3 regions of the Parageobacillus galactosidasius genome follow, and region 2 is predicted to be linked to each of the others. Evidence: predicted binding sites of a transcription regulator. Region 2 holds the regulator's gene; each other region holds the start of a gene.
What was found. The regulator Rex, encoded in region 2, represses fermentation and respiration genes when NADH is low (regulators of the CRP and FNR family bind a similar motif). The targets are predictions, from matches to a motif close to TTGTGAAATATTTCACAA.
Positions count from the first base shown of each region.

Region 1: the regulator Rex is predicted to act here: its motif matches at 4,405-4,422, upstream of B9L23_RS09825 (nitrate reductase subunit alpha).
Region 3: the regulator Rex is predicted to act here: its motif matches at 2,423-2,440, upstream of B9L23_RS10395 (cytochrome ubiquinol oxidase subunit I).

Region 1 is NZ_NDYL01000002.1:108,760-115,250, reverse strand. It holds gene B9L23_RS09840 (bacteriocin-processing peptidase family protein) at 1-2,705, opposite strand, end outside; gene B9L23_RS09835 (alpha/beta hydrolase) at 2,947-3,699, opposite strand; gene B9L23_RS09830 (metal-dependent hydrolase) at 3,794-4,300, opposite strand; gene B9L23_RS09825 (nitrate reductase subunit alpha) at 4,483-6,491, shown strand, end outside.
Region 2 is NZ_NDYL01000001.1:274,227-280,717, forward strand. It holds gene B9L23_RS01560 (ABC-F family ATP-binding cassette domain-containing protein) at 1-408, opposite strand, end outside; gene moaC (cyclic pyranopterin monophosphate synthase MoaC) at 533-1,054, shown strand; gene B9L23_RS01570 (redox-sensing transcriptional repressor Rex) at 1,044-1,700, shown strand; gene B9L23_RS01575 (twin-arginine translocase TatA/TatE family subunit) at 1,697-1,852, shown strand; gene tatC (twin-arginine translocase subunit TatC) at 1,873-2,619, shown strand; gene B9L23_RS01585 (YdiK family protein) at 2,634-2,816, opposite strand; gene B9L23_RS01590 (CPBP family intramembrane glutamic endopeptidase) at 2,821-3,555, opposite strand; gene groES (co-chaperone GroES) at 3,835-4,119, shown strand; gene groL (chaperonin GroEL) at 4,202-5,821, shown strand; gene B9L23_RS01605 (cation:proton antiporter) at 6,080-6,491, opposite strand, start outside.
Region 3 is NZ_NDYL01000002.1:215,523-222,013, forward strand. It holds gene B9L23_RS10385 (phasin family protein) at 1-271, shown strand, start outside; gene B9L23_RS10390 (ABC1 kinase family protein) at 325-1,998, shown strand; gene B9L23_RS10395 (cytochrome ubiquinol oxidase subunit I) at 2,523-3,929, shown strand; gene cydB (cytochrome d ubiquinol oxidase subunit II) at 3,931-4,944, shown strand; gene cydD (thiol reductant ABC exporter subunit CydD) at 4,944-6,491, shown strand, end outside.

The sequences.
Region 1 (6,491 bases), on a different contig from region 2:
CTCGCTCGTTCATATAAACGGATGGCGTTGGCAAACAGGCCCATCTGCTCATAGAGCACACCGAGATAACAAAGCGCGTTGATATCGGTTGGCCGTTCGACTACTAACTTCTGAAGAAAGGTAATTCCCCGTTCGACAAGGGAATGGTCGATCAGTCGTTCGATATAAAATTCGTACGCTTCGGCCGCATCAAATTGTGCAAACCGCAGCCCGTCTTCCAGAAACGAAAACGCAACGTCACGGTCCTCCGATGCTGCTACTAACCCGTTTGTAAAGAGCATTTTCCCCGCGTTTAATAAAAACTCGCTATTTTGGGCAAAGAGTTGTTTTTTGTCAAACAAATACTGCTTTGCTTTATCGTCCTGTCCGTTTTGCACCCACACGTACGCCATGCCGAGATGGGCAAATACATCTGTCTCGTCCTGTGCGATCGCCTTTTTATATTGTGTTTCCGCTTTTTCCGGTTGTTCTTGTTCCATATACCAGTCGCCGAGACGGACGTATAAGATGGACGCATGTCCGGCCTTTTTGATTCCTTCTAATAAAATGGATTCGACTTTTTCCGGACAATCCAATTGGCCCTCATATAAATCAGCTAACGCCAAATACGGATACGGCTCCTGTTCTTCGAGCGCTTTGGCAACGAGAAAACCGCGCTCTGCCTTGCGAATTTTTCCTAGCTTTTCGTCGCATCTTGCCCGTTCATACCATAAATGCGCTTCGCGTTTGTGACGGCGCAACAGCTGATCAAAAAAGGCTCGCGCCTCCTGAAACTGTTCCGTGTGGAATAAAATGATGCCGTGATTGGTGCAAACAAACGGGCCATCAGGCTGTAGGGATAAAGCGATTTTCGATAATTCAACTCCTTTCGCTTCATTTCCGTAATACGTTTCGCTAAGTGCCATATAACTCCATACATCCGGCTGGTCAGGGTCAAGCTGAAGGGAAGAACGGAAATGTCTGCTTGCTTCTTCGTACCGGCTTTCGTAAAACGCAATCCGTCCCCGCAAATAGTGGTAGAGCGGACTGTGGTCTTTTCCTTTCACCCGCGCCAGCACCGCTTCGGCACGTTCGATTTCTTTCACATACACATACGCTTTCGCTGCTACAAGCAGCAAATCATTGATATCGCCGTATTGGGCAAGCACCCGCTCGGTATAGTTGATAAGCAACTCTTTCGCTTCTTCCGTGCCAAAATGTTTGACGACATACAGCCATGTATACGGAATATGGCCATGTTCGCGCAAAAACGCGAGAAACGGCGCCATATACGCTTGCTCATCTTCATCCATTTTTTCGGCGAAGGCATGAAGCTGACGGAAATATTGATCTTCCGCTTCCGGCAGCGATATAGCGATCGCTTCTTTTTCCCGGGGAATCGCAACAATCGACAAATAATGTGTTCCCGCATACCATTTTTCGACTTCATCATAAGCAACAACCAATGGCTCGAGCATGTTTGGGTCTTGCACGTAAAACGCACCAAGTCGCTCATCATAGCCAAATAATACTTGCACGTGAGACGAATGCTCGTAATCGACGCTTAACAACACCGGAATCCCTTCATCGATCAACCGTTTCCACCGCTCCGCAGAACCGATGAAAAAGCGGCACCAAAATCCAAGCGTTTCCAAATAATGAACGGTCGTTGACAATTTCGAACCACGCACATCGAAAATATGCTCGGCGATTTCATCTTGTGTAAGCGGTTTGCCCAACAAACAAAGCATCATTTCTAAACTCGCAGGCACGCAATAATTATGCTTTTGCACAACAGGCACAATCGGTAACATCACCTGGGCACCGGAGGCGCGTTCGAACACGCGAGCATATGGCGAAGAAGCCAATGATTTCTCCGTCTGAACGAGCGCTGCAAGCTCGTCCATTTTGCCGAGCTTATAGTACATTTGCGCTCGCGCATGGGCAAAATAGCGACGGTGTACATGATAAGGAGCTAGCCGATCAACCTCGTCCATCGCCGCCAATGCTACCTCGTACTCATGCAAATCTCGCAAACGCCGCGCTTTTTCCACATATAATGCGGGAACTTGTGGAAACCGTTCGATGCCGCGCTCCACGATTTCAAGCGCTTTTTGATGCTGCCCGTTTAACGCGTATAAATCCGCAAGCAGCAAATGGCACATATCGCCGCGTTCCCATTCCGCTAGCCCTTTTCGCAACACTTCTTCCGCTTTGTCACGATCGCCGGCTTCTATGTAAAAGTATCCCCACTTATCGTACATCGGCAATGTTTCATACTGCTCGACCACTTGCATCCATTCGCGAGCTTCTTCGATCCGTCTCATTTCAAGCAACGCTCGTACAAGAGTAAAAGCGGCGCGTGCCACATGTTCCCGGTTTTCCTCACTTACTTCGATCGCTTCCAACCGCGGCCGCAGTGCTTCCTCGATATCGAGCGGTCTTCGTTCTTCGAGCCACTCATCACATACCCACGTTAACGTTTGCAATGTGGAAAAACGGCGATGGGCGTAGCGCGCAAGCACCGCGCTATGGCGATACATTAATGCGTAATCAAATAGACGAATTAAATGATAAAACGGTTCTACCGTTTCAAACGAACGCAGCTGTGTTCTCCAATAAAAAAGCAAGCGCTTTTCTGTTTCCGCAAGCACCGGCTTGATTTCATTCAATGCCTCCATGATACGTTTTTCTTTGATATATGTGGCGATTCGTTCTATATTCATGTGCGAAACTCCTTTACTTTTCTTCTTTCAAAATATCTACGTAGCATAATGTTTTGCCATACAATCCCGCTTTGTGGACAAACATAATATATAACACTAGTGTAAAACGGATTTATAATTGAACTCTATAGATTTATAGATAAAGATTTATAGATAAAAGAACAAAAATGATGACGGCCATTTTTTAACAAAAAAGATTTGCCCGGCACTCGCCGAAACAAATCTTTTCATTCTTGAGAATTTATTTTTCGGAATACATTTCAAAAAAACGTAATGACAGGTCGACAATTTTTTGTTGATCATAATCAAGCGTTGCAACGTGATAGCTATTTTTCAACGAAACAAGCTCTTTTTCGCTGGAACTAATTTTCTCATAAATATGCTGAGAGTTGGAAGGTGGAACGACATGATCTTCTTCGGAAACGAAGATTAATGCAGGACATGTGATTTTATGAAGGTCGGCCCTCACCTTTTCCATGAGCATGACAATTTGTCGAATGGAGGCGACAGGGGTTTTCTCGTATGCTAATTCTTTCACGTCTGGATTTTTGATATCTGAGCCGATCGCATCCAGATACCTAGGCAAGTCTTCTAAATTTGTTGCGCTGGCCATCGTTGGAATGTCAATCGCCGCATTAATCGGGACAATTCCTTTTATTTCCGGATATGTTTCCGCCATATATAGGGTCAAGGTCCCGCCCATCGACAAACCTGTCACAAAAATGGTGTCGCAACGTTCTTTTAACCACTCATATCCGCTCTCGACCGATCGAATCCAATCTTCATATGTCGTTTGTTCCATGTCCTCATAATGCGTTCCGTGCCCTTTCAACCGCGGGCCGCAAACGGTATACCCCGCCTTTGCGTACGCCTCGCCTAACGGGCGCATGCTTTGCGTTGTACCAGTAAAACCATGGGAAACTAATATTCCTATATTGTTCCCTTCAAAATAAAACGGTTCTGCCCCTTTTAATACAGGATATTTTTCTTTCATCTCCTCTCCCCCCAAATGCGCAAAATGTATCCATTTCATCAATTCGCTGCTGACGTGTTTTTTCCTTTTTTTTATGTACAATTTTTATGAACGATCACATGAACGATCCGAATGATTTCCACCATTCATAAAACAAATTTTCTTTCGTCCCTATATAAACAAGCAAGGCAAACGCTGCGTAAAAGAGCGCTTTTTCGATGAAATTGCCTGTGCGATAGATGGGAATTTTAAATCGCTTTAAAGTGAACGGCCAAAAGAGCGGCACACCTTGGACAGAGAAAAAGTCTTCGAGAATATGAAACAAATAGCCGAGCACAAAGCCGACGGCAAATAACGAAGACGACTCCCACATCATAACAAGGGCGATGATTCCCCATACAACAAGCGAATGGGTCATGCCGCGATGGCCAAACGCTTCTTTTACTTTATTGGATACCCCCATTGAGCGCCGTCCGACGTACGACTTCGGTTCATCAATGTCGGGAAGTAAGCTGCCGACGACAATTCCCGCCGTATAGCTTACGCTAAACGAAAGTGATGTATGCGCAGCGACCGCTGCCCCAAAACATAATGACGTAACAATATGACTATGATATCTCAATGCGACCTCCTCATTATGTAAAACTTTTTCTCTATTATAACACAAAAAAAGAATGTTTGTTCGTTTTCGTTCACCATTTGACAGATTTGTGACAATCGAGCCAACTGTGACAAAGTTAACATCCCTTTATTTTCATTATGGCTATAGTAAAATTACACAAATTGATGAAGGAGTGAAACAAAATGAAACGAAAGCGATCTCCGTTATTGAATCGTTTCAAATATATGAAACCGATCGAACGATATGCTAATGACCATAGTGAGGTGACCTACGGCGACCGCGATTGGGAAAATGTTTACCGCCGCCGTTGGCAGCATGATAAAGTCGTCCGTTCCACCCATGGAGTCAACTGCACTGGCTCATGCAGCTGGAACATTTACGTAAAAGACGGAATCGTCACATGGGAAGGACAACAAATTGATTATCCGTCAACCGGACCGGATATGCCTGATTTTGAACCACGCGGTTGTCCTCGCGGCGCAAGTTTTTCTTGGTACATTTACAGCCCGCTCCGCGTGAAATATCCATACGTGCGCGGCGTGTTGATGGATATGTGGCGGGAAGCGCTACAAGAACATAAAAATCCGCTTGACGCTTGGAAAAGCATCGTCGAAAATCCGGAAAAAGCAAAACGGTATAAACAAGCGCGCGGAAAGGGCGGATTTGTCCGCGTCAGCTGGGATGAAGCGTTAACGCTTGTCGCTACATCACTATTATATACTGTCATCAAATACGGTCCGGACCGCAATGTTGGTTTTTCGCCAATTCCAGCGATGTCGATGGTCAGCCATGCGGCCGGTTCACGCTTTATGCAGCTGATAGGCGGACCGATGCTTAGCTTTTACGACTGGTATGCGGACCTGCCGCCTGCATCGCCGCAAATTTGGGGCGACCAAACCGACGTTCCGGAATCGAGTGACTGGTATAACTCCGGCTACATTATTACATGGGGGTCCAATGTACCGCTCACCCGGACGCCAGACGCCCACTTTTTAGCGGAAGTTCGCTACCGCGGTACAAAAGTCGTGTCAATCAGCCCAGACTATGCCGAATCGACAAAGTTTGCCGATGATTGGCTCAGCGTGAAACCAGGAACAGATGGCGCGCTCGCCATGGCCATGGGCCATGTCATTTTAAAAGAATATTACGTCGATCGGCAAGTTCCTTACTTCCAGCAATATGCCAAAACATACACCGATTTTCCGTTCGTTGTCACTTTGAAAAAAGATGGCAACAAATGGGTGGCCGACCGCTTCCTGCAGGCAAAAGATCTCGGCCGCAACGTCACCAACGCCGAATGGAAGCCGGTCGTTTACGATGAAAATAAAAAAACATTTACGATTCCGCATGGAACAATCGGTTCGCGCTGGGACGATCAAGGAAAATGGAATTTACATATGGTGGATGAAGAAACGGAACAGCCGATTGAACCTTGTCTATCGTTTTTAGGGAGCGAAGATGAGCTCGTTACGATTCATATTCCGTACTTTACTAATGAAGGAAGGGAAACGATTGAACGCGTCGTCCCGGCAAAAAAAATACAAACCGAAAATGGCGAAACGTATGTAACGACCGTCTATGATCTTGTCCTTGCCAATTACGGCGTCGACCGCGGGATTGGTGGAAACGTCGCCCGTACGTACAATGATCTTGTTCCATTCACGCCAGCATGGCAAGAAACGATTACCGGCGTCAAACGCGAGCTAGCGATTAAAATCGCGCGCGAGTTCGCGCAAAACGCGATTGACACCAACGGCCGCTCAATGATTATTGTCGGCGCTGGCATTAACCATTGGTTCCACTCCGATGCGATTTACCGCGCCGTATTAAATCTTGTCTTGTTCGTCGGCGCGCAAGGAGTCAACGGCGGCGGATGGGCGCACTACGTCGGACAAGAAAAACTGCGTCCGGCAGAAGGATGGCAAACGATTATGACAGCGCGCGATTGGACGATGCCGCCAAAATTGCAAAATGGTACATCGTTCTTCTACTTTGCGACTGACCAATGGCGCTATGAAGAAATACCAGTCGATGAACTTGTTTCTCCGCTTGTGAAAAAAGCACGTTATTCACATTATGCTGATTATAACGTTCTTGCAGCACGGCTTGGCTGGCTGCCTTCTTATCCGACATTTAACAAAAACGGAATTGACTTGTATGAAGAAGCCGTTGCCGCCGGCGCTTCGACACC
Region 2 (6,491 bases):
TTCTTTATAGCGTTCTTGCAATGCATCATAATCTTTTAATAATTTTTCATAGCGGGAAGAATCGGCGATTAGATCAGGGTCTCCCATTTGCAGCTCCATCTGGCGAAGTTGTTTTTCTATTGTTTTTAGAGGAGCAAATACTGTCATCATTTCTTCCCAAATGGATAAAGAGGAGTGTAGACCGCTATCTTGAGCAAGATATCCGATCGATACTTCTTTTGGTTTGATGATTTCTCCACTATCGTAAGACATCTCACCAGCAATAATTTTTAATAGTGTCGATTTTCCTGCTCCGTTTCTTCCGACGAGCGCAATTCTATCTTTGGATTGTATTTCTAATTTTATATTCGATAAAATAAGGTCAGCACCGAAATATTTTGTTAGTTGATTGACTTGTAAAATAATCATTGTTGTTCACCTCTCGTTTAACAATAATAGTGTAGCGTAATTTGTTTTCTTATCGCAATAAAACAAAACGATAAAAGACAGATGTCTAAAAATAGTGTATAGTTTATAAATGGGGGAGATATGTGTGTCATCATTTACGCATTTTAATGAACAAGGCCGTGCAAAAATGGTCGATATTACGGAAAAAGAGGATACCATTCGAGTAGCGGTAGCACAAACGAGCGTGACCGTAAATAAAGAAATTTACGAGAAAATGACAAATCGCATGATTGAAAAAGGGGATGTGCTTGCTGTTGCGCAAGTAGCCGGCATTATGGCCGCAAAAAAAACGTCTGATTTAATTCCAATGTGCCACCCTCTTATGTTAAAAGGTGTCGACATCCAATTTGCATGGCATGTCGAGGAAGAAAAAGCGCTTTACCAATTACTGATCACCGTAACGGTAAAAACAAAAGGAAGTACAGGTGTGGAGATGGAAGCGCTGACGGCTGCTTCTGTTTGTGCACTGACCGTGTATGATATGTGTAAGGCGCTAGACAAAGGGATGGTGATTGGCCCAACCTATTTAGTGGAAAAATCAGGTGGGAAATCAGGCCATTATCAACGAGAAAACAGTAGTGTTGGGGGATTTGCGAATGAACAATGAACAACCAAAAATTCCGCAAGCAACTGCAAAACGTTTGCCACTATATTACCGCTTTTTGAAAAATTTACATGCTTCAGGAAAACAACGAGTTTCTTCTGCGGAATTAAGTGAGGCAGTAAAAGTTGATCCCGCGACCATTCGCCGTGATTTTTCCTATTTCGGTGCGCTTGGCAAAAAAGGATACGGATATAATGTCAATTATTTATTATCTTTTTTTCGCAAGACGCTTGATCAAGATGAAATTACCGAAGTGGCGTTATTTGGAGTCGGGAACTTAGGGACAGCGTTTTTAAATTATAATTTTACAAAAAATAATAATACAAAAATTGTGATGGCATTTGATGTCGATCAAAAGAAAGTAGGAAAAGAAGTTGGCGGTGTGCCAGTATATCATTTGGATGAATTGGAAAATCGCCTTCACGAAGGAATTCCTGTTGCGATTTTGACCGTACCGGCTCCTGCCGCTCAATGGATTACGGACCGTCTCGTTCAAAAAGGGATTAAAGGAATTTTAAACTTTACACCCGCTCGATTGAACGTACCGAAACATATTCGTGTCCATCATATTGATTTAGCGGTTGAATTGCAATCATTAGTCTATTTCTTAAAAAATTATCCGGCCGATAAAGGAGAGAATGAAAAGTGAAATATTTGTTAATTGTGCTTGTTATTTTATTATTGTTTGGAACGAAAAAACTTCCGGAGCTGGGCAAATCGCTCGGTCAATCGCTGCGGGAATTTAAGGATGCCACTAAAGGATTAACAGACGAGGATGAAAAAAAACCAGACCAATTATGATTTGTTAGGATGATTGAAGTATGGACGATAAAGAAATGTCGGTGTACGAACACCTGGGAGAATTACGAAAGCGACTTATTATTGTTCTTGTGTTTTTTGTCATTGCCCTTATTGCTAGTTTCTTTTTCGTGGAGCCCGTCATTTTATATTTGCAGCGAACGGACGAAGCGAAGGAATTAACGATGAACGCCTTTCGTTTAACAGATCCAATAAAAATTTATGTTCAATTTGCGTTTGTTCTTGCGTTTGTTCTTACCGCGCCAGTTCTGCTTTATCAAATTTGGGCGTTTGTCAGTCCTGGGCTGTATGAAAAGGAACGAAGAGTCACGTTAAGCTACATTCCGATTTCGATCTTTCTCTTTTTAGCTGGCATTAGTTTTGCGTATTTCATCTTATTTCCTTTCGTCGTTCGTTTTATGCAAAATTTAGCGTCCCGTCTCGGCATTCATCAGGTGATAGGGATTAATGAATACTTTGAATTTTTGCTTCATCTGATCTTGCCATTTGGAATTGTATTTCAGCTGCCGGTAGTTGTGATGTTTTTAACAAGGCTTGGCTTGATTACACCGATGTTATTAATCAAGGTGCGCAAATATGCTTATTTAGCATTATTGATTTTAGCGGCGGTCATTACGCCGCCAGATGTGCTGTCACAAGTCATTGTTATGATTCCGCTTTCGATTTTATATGAAGTGAGCATTTGGATTTCGAAAATAGCTTATCGCAAAGCGCTATTGGCGCAGACGGAACAAGAAAACCTCCCGTGAATGCGGCGGGAGGTTCATTTTTTAAAGTAAAGTACTAACAGACGTATCGCAGTTCCAAAATCAAGCGTAGCTATTATCGCAAGAACGATCGTGAAAAAATTCCAAATGGTTTCATCCGCACTTTGAATCGACAAGTAAGTGAATAAGATGCCCATAAGAAAATAGAAAAAAGCGAATTGTAATGGTGACCTTTTCATCGTACTAAAAGCCTCCAATAATGAGTTGTATCTGTTCTGTTTGACGCATCATTTTTTCTATCTCATCCGCAAATATCGTTTGTATTAATACGACGAACGTATTCATAGTGACGTGGGCAAAAATCGGAACGAAAATACGCTTTGTTTTCGCGTAAAGAAACGCGAAGGTAAATCCCATTGTCGCATACAGCAGCAGGTGTTCGAACTCCATATGGACAACCGCAAATAAAAGAGAACTAACTAGTGCGGAAATGAAGAAATTATATTTTTGATATAGTGTTCCGAAAATAATTTTGCGAAAAATAATTTCTTCTAAAATCGGTCCGATGATAGAAGTAACGACCATCAATAATGGGGTGACTCGAATAATCTCGACAATTCGTTTTGTATTTTCTGAACCGGGCTCGATGCCGAGCAAGCGCCATTCAATATTGGCGGCAATGCTTTGGGCAAACAAGGCTAAAAAGACGCCGCCAATGGCCCACATCCATGCCGCAGATAACGGAACGCTATAACGGGTGTGCCGCTGTTTTATATCTTCACGCAAGAAAAAGAGAATGATGAGAAAGGCGATGGAAAAGCTGATAACCGCCCAATAGCCAGAGGCGATCTCTGTTGCCACAAAGTCATTTTTTGCGTGTTTTCCAACACCGAGAAAATGCAACAATGGGACCCCTGCAATACCTGATAGCTGCATGATGACATACGTAATAATGACATACCAGTAGCGTCGTTTCAATGAAACTTACCCCTTTGCCGATAAAATAATATAGTGATACTTCCCGTATTGTAGCACATCTTCTATAAAAAATGACAAAAAAAGAATGGATTGTTGTTTAGGTTTGTGGAAATGTGAAATAATTAAAAAGGGCAGGAAACGAGAAAAAACATATTATTTTTTGGTGTTTCCCACTTGCAAAAAAAAGAGAAGTTCATTAATATTATAAGTGTGTTAGCACTCAGTTAAGACGAGTGCTAATAAGAACGGCGAAAATTATTATCAAGGAGGTTGTTTTCCGTGTTAAAGCCATTAGGTGATCGCGTTGTCATTGAAGTGATTGAAACAGAAGAAAAAACTGCAAGCGGCATCGTATTGCCAGACACTGCGAAAGAAAAGCCACAAGAAGGCAGAGTTGTTGCTGTTGGTAAAGGTCGCGTGCTTGACAGCGGTGAACGTGTAGCTCCAGAAGTAGAAGTTGGCGATCGTATTATCTTCTCGAAATATGCTGGTACAGAAGTAAAATATGATGGCAAAGAATACTTAATTTTACGTGAAAGCGATATTTTAGCTGTTATTGGTTAATATAGCATTGATAACATAGATATGCAAAAATAATATTTAACAAAATACTTAACGATTCTATTTCATAAGGAGGTAACGGGGTATGGCAAAAGAAATTAAATTCAGCGAAGAAGCTCGTCGTGCGATGTTACGTGGTGTGGACAAATTAGCTGATGCGGTAAAAGTAACGTTAGGTCCAAAAGGCCGTAACGTCGTATTAGAGAAAAAATTCGGTTCTCCATTAATTACAAACGACGGTGTAACAATCGCGAAAGAAATCGAATTAGAAGATCCATTTGAAAACATGGGTGCGAAGCTTGTCGCTGAAGTTGCAAGCAAAACAAACGATGTTGCTGGGGACGGTACAACAACGGCAACAGTTTTAGCGCAAGCAATGATCCGCGAAGGATTGAAAAACGTTACAGCTGGCGCAAACCCAATGGGCATCCGTAAAGGTATTGAAAAAGCGGTTGCTGTGGCAGTAGAAGAATTAAAAGCAATCTCCAAACCAATCAAAGGAAAAGAATCGATTGCTCAAGTTGCGGCTATCTCTGCAGCTGACGAAGAAGTTGGCCAATTAATCGCAGAAGCAATGGAACGTGTTGGTAACGACGGTGTTATCACATTAGAAGAATCAAAAGGCTTCACAACAGAATTAGATGTTGTGGAAGGTATGCAATTTGACCGTGGTTATGTATCTCCATACATGATCACAGATACAGAAAAAATGGAAGCAGTGCTTGAAAATCCATATATCTTAATCACAGACAAAAAAATCTCTAACATCCAAGACATCTTGCCTATCTTAGAACAAGTTGTTCAACAAGGCAAACCATTATTAATCATCGCAGAAGATATCGAAGGCGAAGCGCTTGCAACATTAGTAGTAAACAAACTTCGCGGTACATTCACTGCTGTAGCGGTAAAAGCTCCTGGCTTCGGTGATCGTCGTAAAGCAATGCTTGAAGACATCGCAATCTTAACTGGCGGTGAAGTTATCTCCGAAGAACTAGGACGTGACTTAAAATCTACAACAATCGCATCACTTGGCCGCGCTTCAAAAGTTGTTGTAACAAAAGAAAATACAACAATCGTAGAAGGCGCTGGCGATTCTGACCGCATTAAAGCCCGCATCAACCAAATTCGTGCTCAATTAGAAGAAACAACTTCTGAATTCGATCGTGAAAAATTACAAGAACGTCTAGCAAAATTAGCTGGCGGCGTAGCGGTAATCAAAGTTGGTGCAGCTACAGAAACAGAATTGAAAGAACGCAAATTACGCATCGAAGACGCGCTCAACTCTACTCGTGCCGCTGTGGAAGAAGGTATCGTAGCCGGCGGTGGTACAGCATTAATGAACGTATACAACAAAGTTGCTGCGATTGAAGCAGAAGGCGATGAAGCAACTGGTGTGAAAATCGTTCTTCGCGCAATTGAAGAGCCAGTTCGCCAAATCGCGCAAAACGCTGGTTTGGAAGGCTCTGTCATTGTTGAACGCTTAAAAACAGAAAAACCTGGCATCGGCTTCAACGCGGCTACTGGTGAATGGGTAGACATGATTGAAGCTGGTATCGTAGACCCAACGAAAGTAACTCGTTCCGCACTTCAAAACGCAGCTTCTGTTGCCGCTATGTTCTTAACAACAGAAGCAGTTGTCGCTGACAAACCAGAAGAAAACAAAGGCGGCAACGCAGGCATGCCTGACATGGGCGGAATGATGTAATCCCTATAAAAAACAAGGAACACTGGGAGTGATCCCGGTGTTCCTTTTCTTTTTGGATAGAGGGAAGAGAAGAAACGGAGTCTACAGTATTTGCATAGAGAGGTCTTCTTTTGGAATGTAAACGTCTTTTCGACCGATCGGTTGCATGAATACATCCCCGAGTTGCCGCTTGTCCGGTAACTGAGCGTCCACTCGGGGGAAGCAAATAAGAGATGGATCTGAAGTAAGCGAATGGTAAAGAAGGCGTTGCAGACGCTATTATTTTTCCGCAGTTTCCAGTCGTTCCTTCTGCTTCTCTTTTATTACCTTCTTATCCCATTTAAATACTTTATTGAGTAGTTTATATATACTTTTGCTTTCTTTAGCAAAGAGCGGCCCTAATATCGCGAGCATGAGAACGTAAAGTGCGGTAAAAGGAGTTAATATAGGGTTTAACCCCGCTGTAATCCCCAGATTCGCAACGATAATGGAAAATTCCCCACGCGCAGTGATCGTCAAACCAATGTTTGTAGAGGCCTTGTAGGACAATCCAGCCCTTCTCCCAGCGATCATCCCTGCCACGATATTTGCTATTAGAGTGACGATAACGGCCCCTAATGATAACCAAAACGCATGAATTAAGGTTGACGGTTCAATACTCAAACCGAAACTAAAGAAAAAAATAGCTCCA
Region 3 (6,491 bases), on a different contig from region 2:
ACTCGGATTGGCGTTAGCGAGCAAGGAGCAAGTGGAAAAATTAATTGATGAGTTGGTGAAAAAAGGAGAATTGTCGCTTGAAGAATCGAAGGATATTATTGAACAGTGGAAGCAGCAAACAGACGAAAGAAAAGCAGAATTGCAGCGCATCGTGCGCGAACAGATCAAACAAGTGATCGATAAATTCGATTTGGTGACGAAAGACGAACTGCAACAATTAGAACAACGAATCCGCCGCTTAGAAGAAAAATTAGAAGAAAAAGAAGATTAGTAATCGAACAGGGGTCCCACGGGGGCCCATGTCCATTAAGGGGGCTGGACGGATTGATTGGAAAAAGAATGCGCCATATAAGCCGTTATCGCGATATCGCTGTTGCATTGCTCCGCCATGGCTTTGAAATGGTGGTTGAGGAAATCGGCTTTTCCCAGTTTCTTTCCCTTCCGCAACGGCTGCGTGTAGGCAAAAAGAAGGATGAAAAAACGATTGGCGAGCGCATCCGCCTTGTGCTCGAGGAACTAGGCCCGACCTTCGTGAAATTAGGTCAGCTGGCTAGCACGCGCCCCGATTTAATTCCAGAACACATTATTCGTGAACTGGAAAAATTGCAAGATCAAGTCCCGCCTTTTTCGTTTGCCGATGTTCGCCGCATTATCGAGGAGGAGTTGGGGGAAGAGCTGGACCATATTTTTCGTTCTTTTGAGGAAGTTCCGCTTGCCGCTGCCTCGATCGGGCAAGTTCATCGAGCGGTCCTTCATTCCGGTGAAAGGGTAGCGGTGAAAATTCAGCGGCCGCATATCGCATCGGTCATAGAAACAGATTTGGAAATTCTTCAAGATTTGACCGCTCTTGCGGAACGCCGCTTGGAGTGGGCGGAGCAATATCAGATACGTGATATATTGGACGAGCTATCGAAATCGCTTCGTCTAGAGCTCGATTACACCATAGAGGCGCGCAATGCCGAGAAATTTTCCAAACAGTTTCAAAGCGATCCAACTATTTATGTGCCAAAAGTGTTTTGGGACTATTCAACAAAAAAAGTACTGACGATGGAATATGTAGAAGGTATCAAACTCGGGGAACTTGAGCGGCTGAAACAACACGGCTATAACTTAAAAATTCTAGCGGAGCGGCTGGCGAAGGGAATGTTCCAGCAAATTTTTATGGAAGGCTTTTTTCATGGAGATCCCCATCCGGGAAATGTGTTAGCTTTGTCGGGAGACGTGATTGCGTTCATTGATTTCGGCATGGTAGGGAGAATCACTCCAGAAATGAAATATCATTTATCTTCCTTAATTATCGCTTTGATGCGCCAAAGCACCGATGGAGTCATGAAAACGATCGGAGATATGGGCTTGGTGCCGGATGAGGTAAATGTAAGCCAGCTGCGTGAAGATATCGAGCAATTGAGAGAAAAATATTATCATATTCCGTTGAGCAAAGTCAGTCTCGGCGAGGCGGTTCAGGATTTGCTTCATGTTGCATTTCGCCACTCGATCCGCATCCCAAGCGATTTAACGTTGTTAGGGAAGGCGCTATTGACGGTGGAAGGGATCGTGGAAAAATTGGATCCCGACTTTAGTATTATCGACTTTGCCGAACCGTTTGGCCGCCAGCTGCTAAAGGAGCGGATGCGGCCGAAAAACGTAGCAGAAATGGCATGGAAACGCTTTTCCGATTATGGGGAACTGCTTGTGGATTTGCCGAAAAATATAAAAGAATTAACGAGACTGATGAATCAAGGGAAAGTACGCCTGGAGATCGGCATCCCTGACCTGGATTTTCTATTGAGAAAATTAGACCAAATCAGTAATCGTTTATCGTTTAGCATTGTTTTGCTTTCCTTCAGCATCATTATGGTTGGCATTATTATCGGCTCGTCGATGGGAAGACAATCGACATTATTGTGGAAAATTCCGGCGATCGAGATTGGCTTTTGCGTCGCTACCTTAATGTTTTGCTGGCTTTTATATTCGATTTTTAGATCGGGAAGATTTTAAAAGGATATTTCCTTCTTTTTTCTTTTGGTACCAGTACTATATGTTTCGCTTTCAAATGTGATTATGTACTTGCCCCCTGTCAATCATCTATTTATGGATAACTGTTCCATCAATGATGCCAACTTCTGCTTTTTATAGCGATTTTTAATATATGTATAAGATCTTTTACGAATTTCGTCGTAATTTTGTAACACATTTGTCAAACTGTCAAAGAATTTATGATCGTTTTTTTGTTATAGTATTGGTAAGTTTCTCGTTCAATAGATTTGTTTTTGTCACTTCGGAAAGTAGCCAGTTTTTTGTACAGTTTTTATGTTACTCATGTTAATAATGTTTAATTTTGTGAATTTATGAACATGATATCACCTCAGATCATGCTCTAATGAATTCTTAAGGGAGGAATGCGATGGGGTAAGTGCTAGTTATGTGAAGTTTTGAACATATAGTTAGTTATGTGAAATTATGAACATAACATCGCCTCAGGCCAATTCCGAGGAAATACTTAACTTAAAGGAGGAACTACGATGGATCCAGTAATGTTGGCAAGGATACAATTTGCTTTGACTACAATCTACCACTTTTTCTTCGTGCCGCTTACCATTGGTCTAGCATTTATTATCGCTTTGATGCAAACATTATACGTAGTGAAGAAAAATGAGATTTATAAAAAAATGGCGAAATTTTGGGGACATTTGTTCCTGATTAATTTTGCCGTAGGGGTTGTAACAGGAATTATTCAGGAATTCCAATTTGGGATGAACTGGTCGGATTATTCTAGATTTGTCGGTGACGTCTTCGGGGCCCCCCTAGCCATTGAAGCATTGCTTGCCTTCTTTATGGAATCTACCTTTATTGGCCTTTGGATTTTTGGATGGGATCGTTTGCCTAAAAAAGTGCACTTGGCAAGCATTTGGCTTGTATCTATTGGGTCTATGCTTTCCGGTTTTTGGATTTTAACGGCAAACTCCTTCATGCAAGTGCCTGTTGGTTATGAAATTAGAAATGGCAGGGCGGAAATGGTTGATTTTCTTGCGCTTATAACGAATGGACAATTATGGGTGGAGTTTCCTCATGTCATCACAGGTGCATTGTGTACTGGAGCATTCTTCATTGCTGGTGTAAGTGCCTATAATCTATTAAAAAAGAAACATGTTGATTTTTACAAAAAATCCATGAATATCGCCTTAATCATTGGTTTCATCGGCAGTTTGGGGACTGCTTTCACCGGACATGCCCAAGCGCAATATCTTGTAAAAACACAGCCAATGAAGATGGCAGCTGCAGAGGGGATTTGGGAAGATACGCCTGATCCTGCGCCATGGTCAGTATTTGCCTTGATTGATACAGAAAAACAAGAAAATAAGTTTGAACTAAACATTCCTTATGCATTAAGCTATTTATCTTATTCTAAATTTGAAGGCAGCTTAAAAGGAATGAAAACTCTCCAAGCTGAATATGCGGAAAAATACGATCCAATCGTTGGTGAAGGTACAAATTATATTCCTCCAGTCAAGACGACGTATTGGAGCTTCCGTTTAATGGTTGGCCTTGGTACAGCGATGATATTGTTATCGATGATTGGTCTGTATCTGTGGAAAAAGGGACGAATTGAGCAAAGCAGTATGTTCTTGAAAATCCTAGTTCCTGCTATTTCATTTCCGTTTTTGGCAAACACTTTCGGATGGATCATGACCGAAGTGGGTCGTCAGCCATGGACGGTATTTGGATTGATGACGACAGCTGACGCTGTATCACCAAATGTTTCTGCAGGGACCGTTTTATTTTCCATCATTATGTACACACTGATATTCACGATTCTTGCAGGCGTGATGGTTTATTTGATGGTTCGCGAAATTAAACGAGGACCGATAGAACATCAAGATGCAAATTCAACGGTATCCATAGATCCATTCAGTAAGGCAGGTGTTTAAGATGGAATTGAGTGAAATTTGGTTTGTCTTAATCTCTGTACTCTTTATCGGCTTTTTCTTTCTTGAAGGTTTTGATTTTGGCGTAGGAATGTCGACTCGCTTCCTTGCCCGTGATCAAAAAGAGAGGACCGTAATGGTGAATACAATCGGTCCTTTCTGGGACGCGAATGAAGTATGGCTAATCACTGGAGCGGGCGCCATTTTTGCCGCATTTCCGCACTGGTATGCAACGATGTTCAGCGGCTATTACTTACTGATGCTGGCAGTCTTGCTGAGCCTAATTGGACGCGGCGTTGCTTTTGAATATCGCCGCAAAGTTGAAGATGCGCGCTGGACGAATGTTTGGGACTGGGTGATCTTTTTCGGAAGCATGCTGCCGCCGTTCCTTCTAGGTGTTCTGTTTACAAGCATGCTTAAGGGTGTGCCGATCCATAAAGATATGAATATGGAAGCCGGGTTCTCGGATGTTATTAATATCTATTCCATTTGGGGCGGCTTAACGATTACATTATTGTGCTTATTGCATGGTTTGACTTTTCTATCTTTAAAAACAGAAGGAGAGATCAGACAGCGGTCGGCTGCATTGGCTAAAAAATTGGTGTTGGCCGTATTTGCATCACTTGTCGTCTTTGTAGGGCTTTCTTGGTCTATGACAGATATTTTCGAGGTGCGCCCTATCCTTGAGCTTATTATTGCCGTATTAATTGTTCTGGCTGTTGGTTTATCATACTTTTTCATTTCCAATAAACGTGAAGGAATGGCGTTCGCCATGACAGGGCTTGGAATCGTGTTAACGGTATCATCGATTTTCGTTGGACTGTTCCCAAGAGTAATGGTCAGCTCCTTGAACAAAGCCTTTAATTTAACGGTCTACAACGCATCCAGCGGGGCATATTCCCTAAAAATAATGACAATTGTAGCCGTAACGATTTTACCGTTTGTTTTAGGGTATACTATTTATAGCTATTACGTATTCCGCAAACGAGTATCTGACAAGGAGCATTTAACGTACTGATGGATAAGGCGTTGTTTTCTTACAAAGGAATTAAGCCGGTTTTAGCTGGGCTGGCGATATTAACGACTATTCAAGGTGCTATCATTATTATTCAGGCTTATTTTTTGGCAGACGCAATCTCCTCCCTTTTCGGGGGAGATTCGTTTGCCAATGTCTTTATAAAGTTGATTATTTTCTTTCTTGCGTTAGTTGTTCGCCAACTGCTTACCGTTTGGAAAAGAAATATAGCCTACCATTTTGCTGCCAGAACGAGTAAAGAGTTCCGGGAATCATTGTTGCAAAAACTGTTTCAACTTGGCCCTCGTTTTGTAAAAGAAGAAGGCTCCGGACAGACAGTCACCTTGGTTATGGAAGGGATTATGAAATTCCGACGATATTTGGAGCTTATTCTTCCGAAATTGATGAATTCGGCAATTATCCCTGCCATGATCTGCATCTTTATCTTTTTTGTCAATATCCGCTCTGCTGTCATTTTAGCCCTAGCCGTTCCGATACTTATTGCCTTTATGATTTTGCTTGGATTGGCGGCAAAAATAAAGGCTGATCGCCAATATGAGTCCTATCAAATGCTGTCCAATCATTTTGTCGATTCTTTGAGAGGATTGGAAACACTCAAATATTTGGGATTAAGCCGGCAGCACATCAATCAAATTATTTTAGTAAGCGAAAGATATCGACGGGCTACAATGGGAACTTTGCGTATTGCCTTTTTATCTTCGTTTGCATTGGATTTTTTTACAATGCTTTCCATAGCGACCGTCGCCGTTTTTCTTGGAATAGATTTAATCAACGGGAAGATGGAGCTGCATCCAGCATTGACTATTCTGATCCTGGCGCCAGAGTATTTCCTGCCAATCAGGGAGGTGGGGGCCGATTACCATGCGACGCTTGACGGCAAAGAAGCAGGCAAAAAGATTCAAGAAATCCTAGATAAAGAATCGTTGCAGCAAAAACAGGATCCAATCCCTCATTGGGAATCAACAAGTACATTTTCGGTTAAAGGAGTAAGTGTACATTTTCCTGAGAGCGGTCGTCCAGCTTTGCAAGATATCCAATTTTCTGTTTCAGGCTCAAAAAAAATTGGAATTATTGGAGCCAGCGGTGCAGGAAAGTCCACATTGATTGATATTTTAAGCGGATTTTTAACACCAACATCAGGTGAATTTCAGATAAACGGCAAGAAGCTAACGACTTTATCTCAGTTGAATTGGCAAAGTCAAATAACGTATATTCCCCAACACCCTTATATATTTCACGATACCATTTTAAACAATATTCGTTTTTATCATCCAGAGGCAACTGTAAAAGAAGTAGAGAAGGCCGCAGAGAGAGCGGGCCTTACTGAAGTGATTCGATCGCTTCCACAGGGACTTGAGACAATCATAGGGGAAGGTGGACGGAGCCTAAGCGGCGGACAAGAACAACGGATCGCCCTCGCACGCGCATTCTTAAGCAACCGTCCTATCATCATGCTTGATGAGCCAACTGCCCATCTTGATATTGAAACAGAATACGAATTAAAAGAGACGATGTTGCAATTGTTTAAA